DNA from 3 places in the Pseudomonas sp. YY-1 genome. Region 2 is predicted to be linked to each of the others. Evidence: predicted binding sites of a transcription regulator. Region 2 holds the regulator's gene; each other region holds the start of a gene.
The links. Region 2 encodes LexA, which represses DNA repair genes until DNA is damaged. Its sites were predicted from a motif close to CTGTNTNNNNANACAG; they were not measured.
Positions count from the first base shown of each region.

Region 1: the regulator LexA is predicted to act here: its motif matches at 2,483-2,498, upstream of imuA (translesion DNA synthesis-associated protein ImuA).
Region 3: the regulator LexA is predicted to act here: its motif matches at 2,711-2,726, upstream of recN (DNA repair protein RecN).

Region 1 is NZ_PJLX01000001.1:282,115-286,295, reverse strand. It holds gene CXP40_RS01350 (TniB family NTP-binding protein) at 1-109, opposite strand, end outside; gene CXP40_RS01345 (Mu transposase C-terminal domain-containing protein) at 109-1,956, opposite strand; gene imuA (translesion DNA synthesis-associated protein ImuA) at 2,516-3,133, shown strand; gene CXP40_RS01335 (DNA polymerase Y family protein) at 3,141-4,181, shown strand, end outside.
Region 2 is NZ_PJLX01000013.1:78,804-82,984, reverse strand. It holds gene nagZ (beta-N-acetylhexosaminidase) at 1-651, opposite strand, end outside; gene CXP40_RS17965 (L,D-transpeptidase) at 656-1,189, opposite strand; gene CXP40_RS17960 (TetR/AcrR family transcriptional regulator) at 1,239-1,946, opposite strand; gene lexA (transcriptional repressor LexA) at 2,175-2,789, shown strand; gene sulA (SOS-induced cell division inhibitor SulA) at 2,799-3,272, shown strand; gene CXP40_RS17945 (hypothetical protein) at 3,346-3,582, opposite strand; gene CXP40_RS17940 (DUF6586 family protein) at 3,663-4,181, opposite strand.
Region 3 is NZ_PJLX01000019.1:34,366-38,546, forward strand. It holds gene CXP40_RS21470 (outer membrane protein assembly factor BamE) at 1-407, opposite strand, end outside; gene fur (ferric iron uptake transcriptional regulator) at 502-906, shown strand; gene recN (DNA repair protein RecN) at 1,011-2,687, opposite strand; gene grpE (nucleotide exchange factor GrpE) at 2,846-3,415, shown strand; gene dnaK (molecular chaperone DnaK) at 3,515-4,181, shown strand, end outside.

The DNA of each region.
Region 1 (4,181 bases), on a different contig from region 2:
GAGGGTGGTCAATGTAAAAACTATCTCGCTGTATAGCGGCCAACCGCATGTCGTCAGATGAACATGCCAATTCCCTAGCGCTCTCCGTTAAGTGCTCATAAGAACTCATCAAGACCTCCTAGAATAGGGCGTCGCCTTTTTCGAGTAGTCAGGTTTTTTGATTTCTACATCTGACCTATCTGGAGCAGTCGCTGATATAGTCTCGTCAGCGATCCACGTGCTGGTCTCATGCTCGAATTTGGCAGCAATTATTTTTCTCGCTCGCTTTGTCTTCGTTATCGCTCCCTTCACTATCTGCGCATTTTCTTTTATCACATCTATCAAAGCATGATCTTCCAATGCTCCATCTGGTGTGACGCCTTCTTTTCGCCTAAACTTCAATAGCGCCCTGTGTTCCTCATATGCAAAGTCACTGGTCGTCACATCAGAAAAGTACAGCGGAATATATCCTCCATCCAACCTTGCCCATATTGTCGCCATTGAGTGCGGATCGTACTTAATGACCACTCTCTCTCTACCTATATGGGGAGTTAATCCAGGACTCCAGTACCATTTACCATTTAGAGTCACGCCTTGGGGGTGGATTTTCCGACTCATCTCCGGCATGAAGTCAAGGCGAAACGTCCACGGATCGGAAATTATCGGAGGATGAGTAACGTTGTTTTCGGAATCAACAAAATGCGACTTCCACTCCGCCGCAGGAGAGCGGCCCAGCCCTTTATGCTTACGCCCATGATAAATAGCGACCTGCCCTGCAAACCATTGGCAAAACTCCTTGAAGGTCAGTGCAGAATTTTTCTCACTATCATAACCTCTGCGACTAACAGGATTGGAGTGAGTAGTACCGGGCAAGAAGTGCACATAATCGGTCATCAGTGTGCCGATCAAACGCTCAACATGACCTCCATAATGCTTTGCCCCAATTGGTCGCCATTTCAAGCCAATTTTGTGTAGCACACATGCACGCTGAAATTTAACGGTCTTGAACTCACTTGCGTTATCCATGTGCAAGAGTTTTGGAACCCCATAATATGGATGTAGACCTGCGCTCACTCCCAGTCTTTTAAGGAATTGATTTTTAGGAAGTGCGGCATGCGCTACAGCACAGGCAACAGAGAGGCTAGATGGCGGGTATAGACTTAGATAATAACCAAGAATAACCCTGGTCTTGACATCAATGAGGACAGTTAACCAGGGCCTGCCTATTGGTCGGCGTGTAATTTGATCGACCAATATCAGATCTACTCTGGTATGATCCATCTGCACCCATTCAAGCGGCAGATGAATTTCCTTTTTACCTGGTCTTGCTGCATATTTTTGACTCGTCGCCTCATGCCCATGCTTTCTCAGATGACGCTCTTTCTCAGGTATATCTTTGAGCCGTGCAGATATTGCCGATCGAGAAGGTGGCTTTAAACCAAGCCTAATGGATAACTCTTCCGCCTTGCGAAAAACCGCAGCTATGGTTGCCGACTTTCCTATGTACGCCTCTTTGATTGCCTGCTTTATTACGTCATCGACATCTTTAATGAGTCTTCTTGAGCCTTTCTTATTCCCTCTCTTCATCCTTAGCAGAGACGCTGGACCAATTTCCTCATCATAAAACTTAATGTTTCTATAAAAGGTACCATTTGAGACGCCTGCTTGCTCTAGCGCCTGAGCCAAGTTGAGTTCTTTTGCCAAGTATCTCTTTATTAAGTCGAACTGTGACTGAGCGGCCTGCAACTCCTCCAGGGGCACTACCGACTCGCTTGATAGCGACTCAACTTGAAGCAGATTAATATTATCCTCATCCCTTGAAGGCAAATGCTCAATTTCGTCAATGTCGACAACTAACTTTTCACTGCTTTTTTTTAGGACAACCTCGACCGTCAAGTTGGGAAGACATTTATTAACTGTTGCAACATGCCCCCTCGCGACGACAACCAAGCCCTCCCGCAGCAATATTTGCCCCATGCGCCCTCCCTGAATCCTTCGATAGATCACAGTTCGTTATGAGCGTAGCTGGCCTTTGAAAAATGTAAAAAAATAAATTCTAGGTTGTTTTTTACAGTCTATAAAAGACACATATGGTTTTTTAATAAAAAAATCAATAAGATAGGATAATTACAATATTTAAGAGTCACCCACACCCAGACACCTGAAACGCCGGGCTTCATCGTTCCCATGATCCATATACTCCAATGCGCCTTGAGACCTTTCGTATGGTCATTTCTCAACCGCATCTGCAGCTCCGCTTTGCGGTCGACAGTCCGAGATGCGCGCAACGATAAATTTCCGAGACGCCATATGGATTCGCTTCGAGTCAGTGTCTGCACAACACAACACGACGGATCGTATGGGTTGGTTGTACGTAGATCGCGATTTCCTGGATCGACACGACTCTCCGGACTGATTTATTCGGCTGACTCGGCCGCGTCTCGGCAACCAGGTTGAGCACCTTATCGCGATTCTCTTGACCCATGCGTCGGCTCAAACAATACTGTATTCATATACAGTATTTGGTTGCTACTCCATGCCATCCGTGGTCGCGCTTGACCGGTTGATCGACGCTCGTCGTGTGTGGCGAGGCCAGGTCGTTTCATCGCCATCGGGCGCCAATTTCTCAACTGGACATCATTTTCTCGACGCCGTACTGCCAGGTGGCGGCTGGCCCAAGGCTGCCCTCAGTGAAGTTCTCACCACTGCGCCTGGCATCGGCGAGCTGCGCTTGTTGTGGCCGACCCTTGCCAGCCTTACGGTTTCAGGCGAACGAGTGGTGCTGATCTCCCCTCCTCATCTGCCCTACCCTCAGGCCTGGATTGATGCCGGCGTCGATTTACGCCAATTGAGCATTATTCAGGCAGATGGCCGCGATGCTCTATGGGCTGCCGAACAATGTTTGCGTTCGGGGAGTTGTGGCGCGGTGCTGAGCTGGTTGCGTCAGACCGATGATCGCTCGCTGAGGCGTCTGCAGGTGGCAGCTGCTACTGGGCAAACCCTGGCTTTCGCCTATCGGCCGCAGGCAGAAGCGGCCAATCCTTCACCGGCAGCACTACGGCTGGTGCTCGACAGCCAGCCAGCACAGCTGCGGGTGATCAAGTGCCGTGGTGGTTTGCCGCCGGCTCAGCCGCTCGCGCTTGCCTGGCATTGAGCCTGCCATGCTTTGGGCTTGCATCCTGTTGCCACAGTTGGCCATGGACGGCGTACAGCGTCACCGCGCCAACCCCGACGAGCCGTTGGTGCTGCTCAACGGCTCGCCACAACGGCGTGTTCTACAGGCGGTCAACCCGGCAGCTCGAGCCCTGGGGCTGAAACCCGGCCAGTCACTGACTGCAGCGCAGGCGCTGACACGCGGGTTTGCCACGGCAGAATACGATTGCGCGGCCATCGAGCGCTGGCAGCAGTTTCTGGCCGCCTGGGCCTATGGTTTCAGTGCCCAGGTCAGCCTGCACTATCCGCGCTGTCTGCTGCTGGAGGTACAGTCCAGTCTGGGGCTGTTCGGCCCATGGCCGCGTTTCGAAGCGCGCTTGCGCGCCGAGCTTTCGGCGCTGGCCTTCCAGCACCGGATTGCCGTCGCGCCGAATCCGGCAGCGGCCCGAGTGCTGGTCAATGTCGGTGATGGACTGATGGCCAGTGATGGTCAGGCGCTCATGCAGATGCTCGCCCCCTTGCCAGTGGATCGGCTCGGGCTTTCTCCTGCAGCAACCACGGCCTTCAATCGCATGGGGCTCAGGCAGTTGCGGCAGCTGTTGGCGCTGCCACGTGACAGCCTGGCCAAACGCTTTCCTGCCGAAGTGCTACGTCATCTCGATACCTTGTCTGGCCAGCGTCCGCTAGCGCTGGACTTCTTCGTGCCTGCGGATGTTTTCGATACCCGTATCGAACTGAATTTCGAGGTGGAATCGCATCAGGCGCTGCTGTTCCCGTTGCGCCGACTGACAGCCGATCTGGCGGCTTACCTGGCCTGCCGTGACAGCGGCGTGCAGCGTTTCACCCTGCATCTGGAACACCGCGCGGGTGCCGATACGCAGATACAGGTGGGTCTGCTCAGCGCCGAGCGTGATCCCGGCATGCTGTTCGAGCTGACACGAGGCCGTCTGGAGCATCAGCAGCTGCCAGCGCCGGTGCTGGCCGTGCGGCTGGAGGCACGTGAATTGCCGGTCTTTACGCCGCAGCATCAGCAACTGTTCGATGAGCGA
Region 2 (4,181 bases):
CTCATCGACCTGCGGATAGATGACATGCGCCGGCATCACCGCATCGAGCTCGCCAGCCAGACGCTTGAACGGCTGCATGTCACAGGCACGAATCTCATCGAGGCTGCGCTCGTCGACCGGAATGGCCACGTGAGAGTCCGCCTCAGCCCAGCCATGCCCGGGGAAATGCTTGCCGGTCGCTGCCATACCCGCCTGGTGCATGCCGCGGATGAACGCAGCAGCCAGCGTGGTTGCGCGCTGCGGGTCGCCCTCGAAAGCGCGACTGCCGACCACCGCACTGCGCTGATGGTCGAGATCGAGGACCGGAGCGAAGCTGAGATCCAGCCCGACGGCCAGCACCTCGGTCGCCATCAGCCAGCCGCAATGCTCGGCAAGCACTTCGGCATTGTCGTTGTCGGCGATCGCGCGCATCGCCGGCAGACGCAGAAATCCCTGGCGCAGACGCTGCACCCGGCCGCCCTCCTGGTCCACGGCCAGCAGCAGGTCCGGGCGCACGGCACGAATGCTCTGACACAACTCGCGCACCTGGCGTGGCGATTCGATGTTGCGGGCGAAAATGATCAAGCCACCCACCTCGGGCTGGCGCAGCATCTGGCGATCCTCGGCGGTCAGCCAGGTGCCGGCGATGTCCATCATCAAAGAGCCTTGCATAAACCTATTCCTTACGTGAAATCTTGGCCTGCGCCCACTGCGGGCAGGCTGCTTCGTCGATACGCACCCGGCAGTGCGGCGGCACGCGATCAAAAAGCGCCAGCATGTCGGCGTTGCGCAAACGGATGCAGCCATGGGACAACGGCTCGCCCATGGGTTCCGTGTCCGGGGTGCCGTGAAGATAGATGTAGCGACGGAAGGTATCGACCTCGCCCAGGCGATTGCGCCCCGACTCGAGACCGCTCAACCAAAGAATGCGGGTAAGGATCCAGTCACGGCCGGGAAACTGCTCGTGCAGTTGCGGCGACCATACCTCACCGGTCCAGCGACGCCCGCGCAACACGGCCGCCAGAGGCAGACCGGCGCCGATCTTCGCGCGCACTTGATGCAGCCCGCGCGGCGTGCAACCCGAGCCATTACGCTCACCTGCGCCGTTGCGTGCGGTGGATACGGGAAAACACACTATCAGCCGCCCAGCACTGAAGCCGTAGAGCGCCTGATCAGCAATGGAGATGTGGAGTAAATCAAGATCGGACATGGGCCGCTAGCTTAGCCGAAGGACGAAGCCAAGCCCACCTGCCGCCCGGTCAAACCTTGGGGGCAGCGCTTGGCGTCTTGGTCCGGGGCTTGAGTTGTGCGCCGGCCAACGCAGGATCGTTGACCCCGGTTTCCGAACGCATACCGGCGGCGAGGAATGGCACCATCATCCGCATCACCTGCTCGATCGAGGTGTTGACGCCGAAATCGGTCTCGGCCATCGCGCGCAAGGCCTTGATACCGGACATGCTGAACGCCGCAGCACCGAGCATGAAGTGCACACGCCAGAACAGCTCCAGTGGTGGAATACGCGGCGCAGCCTCATGTACCAACAGCATGTAACGACGGAAAACCTTGCCGTAAACCTCTTCCAGGTATTTGCGCAGGTGACCCTGGCTCTGGCTGAAGGCCAAACCGAGCAGGCGCATGAAGATGGAAAGATCGTTGCCGCTGCGCGGCTTGACGGCCAGAGCCTGTTCGACCAGAAGCTCGAGCAACTCCTCCAGGGAAACCTGGGTGTCGGACTTGGCCTGACGGCGATCGAGTTCTTTTTCCAGGCTGGCACAGAAAGGCCCGAGGAAGCGCGAGAAGACCGCTTGAATCAGCGCCTTCTTCGAACCGAAGTGATAATTGACGGCAGCCAGGTTGACCCCAGCCTTGCTGGTGATCAGCCGCAATGAAGTTTCGGCGAAGCCTTTTTCCGCGAACAGCTGTTCCGCAGCATCGAGAATGCGTTCAACGGTTTCCGACTGAGCCATGAGCTATCACCTGACAAACACTTGTTTGAAACATACGTTTCATCCCACTGAATTGTCAAGCCGCACGAGCCGTCTTTTGGCCGGCTGGTCACAGCTTACAACAAGCAGAGACGCAGATTACTCGGCATGGGTAACAAGCCGGAGGACAGGCATCTGCAAAATGGGCGTTGCCAAGAGTCGCTTACTGTATATAATCCCAGCCACTGTATAAAAAGACAGAGCCCAGCCATGCTGAAACTGACGCCACGCCAAGCCGAGATTCTCGCCTTCATCAAACGCTGCCTGGAAGACAACGGCTACCCACCCACCCGTGCGGAAATCGCTCAGGAACTGGGGTTCAAATCACCCAATGCAGCAGAAGAGCACCTCAAGGCCCTCGCACGCAAGGGGGCCATCGAAATGACCCCAGGCGCTTCGCGCGGCATTCGCATTCCTGGCTTCGAGGCAGGCGCGGCGAACGAGGACGAAGGCCTTCCGGTCATTGGCCGCGTTGCTGCCGGCGCACCGATCCTCGCCCAGCAACATGTCGAGGAATCCTGCCAGATCAACCCCGCGTTCTTTCAGCCCAAAGCCGACTACCTGCTGCGTGTGCGCGGCATGAGCATGAAGGATATCGGCATTTTCGATGGCGATCTGCTCGCCGTGCACACCACCCGTGAAGCCCGTAACGGCCAGATCGTCGTCGCCCGTATCGACGATGAAGTGACGGTCAAACGCTTCAAGCGCGAGGGCAACAAGGTCTGGCTGATTGCCGAGAACCCCGAGTTTGCCCCGATCGAAGTGGACCTGGAAAACCAGGATCTGGTCATCGAAGGTTTGAGCGTCGGTGTAATCCGCCGCTGAGGAGACACCATGTACGTGCAGCAGTCGTTCGAGCGCCCACAACTTCCCCTTTTCGACGCGTTCCTTGGCCGAACGCCGAATGAGCCACTGGTCGCAGCCCATGACATCTCTCGCAGTGAGGATGATCAGGCTTTCAGCGAATTGGCTCTACGTGGCGCTGCTGGGCACTGCCTGCACTTACTGGCGCCGATTCTGCGAGAGCTGAGCCAGAATCAGGACGCACGCTGGCTGACCTTGGTAGCGCCGCCGGCAAGCCTCACGCAAAGCTGGCTGCGCGATGCAGGGCTGAACCGTGAACGAATCCTGCTGCTGCATCCGCGACAAGGGCAGAAGGCCCTGGAATTGGCCGAAGAAGCTCTCAAGCTGGGTCGCAGCCATACCGTGATCAGTTGGTTGCATCCGGTCGAGAGCAGCACTCGCCAGCGCCTTGCACAGGCGGCCAACACTGGTGGCGCGCAGAGCCTGAACATCAGCCTGGGTTAGCTGACCACGACTTCGCTTGCGGAAATGAAAACGGGCTCCAATGGAGCCCCGTTTTTCGTTGAGACGCAGTAAATCAGTGGAGAACGCGCGAGCCTTCTTCTTCACCACTGAAATCACCCTCAGCCATTCGGCCAGCCATCTGCACACCAACATTGAGCATGGCCTTGGCCACCTCGATGTGTTGCCCCTGCAGGAAAGCCTTGGCATCAGCGGAGAAATCCAGGGTCACCAACGCCTCTTCATCCTCTGCGCGACGCAGGGCAATGCGCCCATCGGGCAGTTCGACGATTTCCAGGAAGGATGTAGGCATGGCTCAGTCTCTGTGCAAAAACACGACATTGTAACAGCCAGCCGGGATCATCCCCAGCCCACTGGTCCAGTTAAACCCAATCAGCACTCGCTCAGGCCTTCGCGGAAACGTAGCACCAGCGCCTTGAGCTGCTGCCGCCAGGCATCGACATCATCGATGCTCAGCTCGGCCGGCTCCTCGCCAACACTGACGGCGGTGATCAACGGCATGGACGGATCGACCTTGGCCTTGCGCTCCTCACGCGGCGGCTGAAACAAACCAGCATAGGCCGCCAGCAGTTCGGCCAGCCAGGTTTCGCGCTGCTGAGCCAACTCCACCAACTCGGCCAGCTCGGGGCTGGGCGCCCCTTCGAGTACGGCCTGCTGCACGAACGCCTCGACACGCGAAGGCGCGGCGTCGTTCATGCGGTAGTAACCGGCGATCTCATGACACACCCCAAGAAGCCCACCGTACAGGTGAAACAGCGCAGCTTCGCGCTCAGCCTGCACCAGCGCCTGTACGTTGAACGCGGTGGAAGCCTCGGCCTTGCGCCAGTTATCCAGGGCGATACCGGCGAAGAAGATCTTCTGATTGGTGCGGGTATAGATTTCTTTGGCCAT
Region 3 (4,181 bases), on a different contig from region 2:
TCCTGTGGTTTGGCTTGCGGCTGGGCACTGCTGGTGTCGCCGCCTTCGCCCATGATCGCCTGGTCACGGCTTACGCCGGGCATGAAGTCGCCGGCCAGGCCAACCAGTTGGTCGCTGCCGTCGAATACCAGGCTAACGCGTTCCTGCAGGCGCTGACGGCCGCCAGGCTGGATGCTGTACAGATAATCCCAGCGATCGGCATGGAAGGTGTCGGTGATCAGCGGGTTACCCATGATAAACCGCACTTGGCGTCGGGTCATTCCCGGGCGCAGCTGGTCTATCATGTCCTGTGTCACGACATTGCCCTGTTGAATGTCGATCTTGTAAACCCCGGGGAATGAACAACCGGCGAGTGCGAAGAGCCCGGTCAGCGACAGGCTGGTCAGCAAGAGCTTGGTTTTTTGCATCGGAGGGTGACTTCCACTATCTTGGGCAACTTGAACCCCGGATCATACCCGTATTGAAGGGTGCTGCGAAGCAGCATCCATGAGAAAGCAGACCATGGTTGAAAATAACGAACTGCGCAAAGCTGGACTGAAGGTGACTCTGCCACGAGTCAAAATCCTGCAAATGCTGGATAACGCCGAGCACCGCCACATGAGCGCGGAGGATGTCTACAAGGCGCTGATGGAGGCCGGTGAAGACGTTGGCCTGGCCACCGTATACCGCGTCCTGACTCAGTTCGAGGCCGCTGGCCTGGTGGTGCGTCACAACTTCGATGGCGGCCATGCCGTATTCGAACTGGCTGACAGCGGCCATCACGACCATATGGTCTGCGTCGACTCCGGCGAAGTGATCGAATTTTTCGACGCCGAGATCGAGAAGCGCCAGAAGGAGATCGTCAAGGAGCACGGTTTCGAGCTGGTTGACCACAACCTGGTGCTGTACGTGCGCAAGAAGAGCTGATTCTTCTTCGGCAATCAAAAAGGCGACCCTCGGGTCGCCTTTTTGCTTTGCCATGGTCCGGTTGTAATCCGAGGGTTTCCGGATTGCATCCGCGCTAGGTTGCCTCACGCAGCCTGGGCGCTGGTGACCATCTTGCGCGCATGAGCCAGGGATTCCTCGGTCAGGTCGACGCCACCGAGCATGCGGGCGATCTCTTCGACGCGGCCGCTCTCGTCCAGCTTGCTCACTGCGGTAGAGGTGGCGTCTTCGCCGCGGCGTTTGTGCACGAACAGGTGCTGGTGGCCCTGTGCTGCGACTTGCGGCAAGTGGGTGACGCACAGCACTTGCCCGCGTTCGCCGAGGCGGCGTAACAGCTGGCCGACCACTTCTGCGGTTGGGCCGCCGATACCGACGTCCACTTCGTCGAATACCAGGGTCGGTACGCGCGAGGTCTGTGCGGTGATCACCTGAATCGCCAGGCTGATGCGTGACAGTTCACCGCCAGATGCCACCTTGGCCAGGCCGCGTAGCGGCTGACCAGGGTTGGCGCTGACCAGAAATTCCACTGTCTCCAGGCCGCTTGCGTGTGGTTCTTCGCTGCTCATGGCTTGGAGTTGAATATTGAAGCGACCGCCGGGCATGCCCAGTGCCTGCATTTCCTGCTCTACTGCTGCGGCCAGGCGCTCGGCAGCATTGCTGCGCAGAGTGCTGAGCTCGGCTGCTTTCTCCTGGTAGTGGCGCTCATAAGCCACCAGCTCCTCGGCCAGGCGTTCGCTGGCCTGATCGTCGGCATTCAGGCCTTCGATCTCATCGAACAATTGCTGCTGCAGGGCGGCCAGTTCGGCTGGTTGAATACGGTGCTTGCGGGCCAGGGTGTAGATGGTGTCCAGGCGTTCTTCGAGAAACTGCTGACGCTCTGGGTCGGCGTCGAAGTGATCGAGGAAGCGGTTCAGCTCGCCGACTGCTTCCTCTACCTGGATCTGCGCGCTGGCCAGCAAGTTGCGGGCTTCGCTCAAGGTGCCACCCTGACCACCAAAGGCGCCCAGGCGGTTGAGGCTGGCGGTCAGCGCCGACAGCACGTTGCCGGCATCGCTTTCGCTACACAAATCGAGCACTTGGCGACAGGCCGCGAGCAGCGCTTCAGCATTGCTCAGCGCCTTGTGCTCCTGTTCCAGCTGTTCCAGCTCGTTGTCGCCCAGCGCCAGATTTTCCAGTTCTTCCAGTTGATAACTGAGCAACTGGTGGCGGGCGCGCTGCTCGTCGCTCTGGCTGGAGATGCGCTCAAGTTCGTTGCGTGTCTGCTTCCAACGTTGCGCTGCGAGTTGCACCTGGCGTGCGAGGTCCTGGCTGCCGGCGTATTCGTCGAGCAGGCGGCGATGGGTGTCGGTCTTGAGCAGCGACTGATGTTCGTGCTGGCTGTGGATATCGATGATCAGGTCGCCAAGAGCCTTGAGGTCGGCCTGCGGACAGGGGCTGCCATTGATATAGCCGCGCGAGCGGCCCTCGGCGGTAATCACCCGGCGCAGGATGCACGGGCCGTCGTTGTCAAGGTCGCGCTCGGCAAGCCAGGTGCGGGCTTCGGGAATGTCCGCCAGGTCAAAGCTGGCGAGAATGTCCGCCTTGTCACTGCCTGGGCGTACCACGCCGCTGTCGGCGCGATCGCCCAGGCACAGGCCGAGGGCGTCGAGCATGATCGACTTGCCGGCACCGGTCTCGCCGCTGATGGCGCTCATGCCGGCATCCAGCTCGAGATCCAGGTGGTCGACGATGGCGTAGTTGTGAATGGACAGGTGCACCAGCATGGCGAACGCTCCCGAATTGATGTCTGGTTATTTATACAGTGTTTTTTCTTTTCCTGGCAATCCTCGTCTATCGCCCCTTGAAAGCTGTGGAATTGACTCCATATAGGCGGCAGGAGCGCGAGCCGGTATCGCGCCAGTTTTTTCGAGAGGAGAAAGGCATGGCTGACGAACAGACCCTGGATACGCAGAATCCCGAAGCGCAGGCAGCGGATGCTGTGGCGCCGAGTGACGATCTGGCTGCTCGCGTGCAAACGCTGGAAGAGCAACTGGCCGCTGCGCAGGATCAGTCGCTGCGCATGGCTGCCGAGCTACAAAACGTGCGTCGCCGCGCAGAGCAGGATGTGGAAAAGGCGCACAAGTTTGCGCTGGAAAAATTTGCCGGCGACCTGCTGCCGGTAATCGACAGCCTGGAGCGTGGCCTGGAGCTGTCCAGCCCTGACGATGTATCGATCAAGGCCGTACGTGAAGGTATGCAGCTGACCCTCAAGTTGTTCCACGACACGCTGGCTCGCTACAACCTGGAAGCCATCGACCCGCACGGCGCGCCGTTCAACCCGGAGCACCACCAGGCCATGGCCATGGAAGAGAGCATTCATGCCGAGCCTAATTCGGTGCTCAAGGTGTTCCAGAAGGGCTATCTGCTCAACGGTCGCCTGCTGCGCCCGGCCATGGTCGTGGTCAGCAAGGCACCAACCACGCCGCCGCCGAGTATCGACGAGCAGGCTTGAAATCAGCTGTAGCGACCCCATTTTTAAGTCAAGCGTTTTAGTGCTGCCGGCGCCTGAGAAGCGAGGCGACGGAAAAATCAAAGTTTCGGGAGAACATTCATGGGCAAAATTATCGGTATCGACCTGGGGACCACCAACTCCTGCGTCTCCATTCTGGAAAACGGCAACGTCAAGGTAATCGAGAACGCCGAAGGCGCTCGTACCACGCCGTCCATCATTGCTTATGCCAATGACGGTGAAATTCTCGTCGGTCAGTCGGCCAAGCGTCAGGCTGTGACCAACCCGCACAACACCCTGTATGCGGTGAAGCGTCTGATCGGTCGTCGTTTCGACGAAGAAGTCGTGCAAAAAGACATTCAGATGGTGCCGTACAAGATCGCCAAGGCGGACAACGGTGACGCCTGGGTCGAAGTGAACGGCCAGAAAATGGCGCCGCCGCAAATCTCGGCTGAAATTCTCAAGAAGATGAAGAAGACCGCCGAAGACTATCTCGGCGAAGCAGTCACCGAGGCGGTGATCACCGTCCCGGCTTACTTCAACGACAGCCAGCGTCAGGCTACCAAGGATGCTGGTCGTATTGCCGGTCTGGACGTCAAGCGCATCATCAACGAGCCGACTGCGGCTGCGCTGGCCTACGGTATGGACAAGGCCAAGGGCGACCACACCGTGATCGTCTATGACCTGGGTGGCGGTACCTTCGACGTGTCGGTGATCGAGATCGCTGAAGTCGATGGCGAGCACCAGTTCGAAGTGCTGGCCACCAACG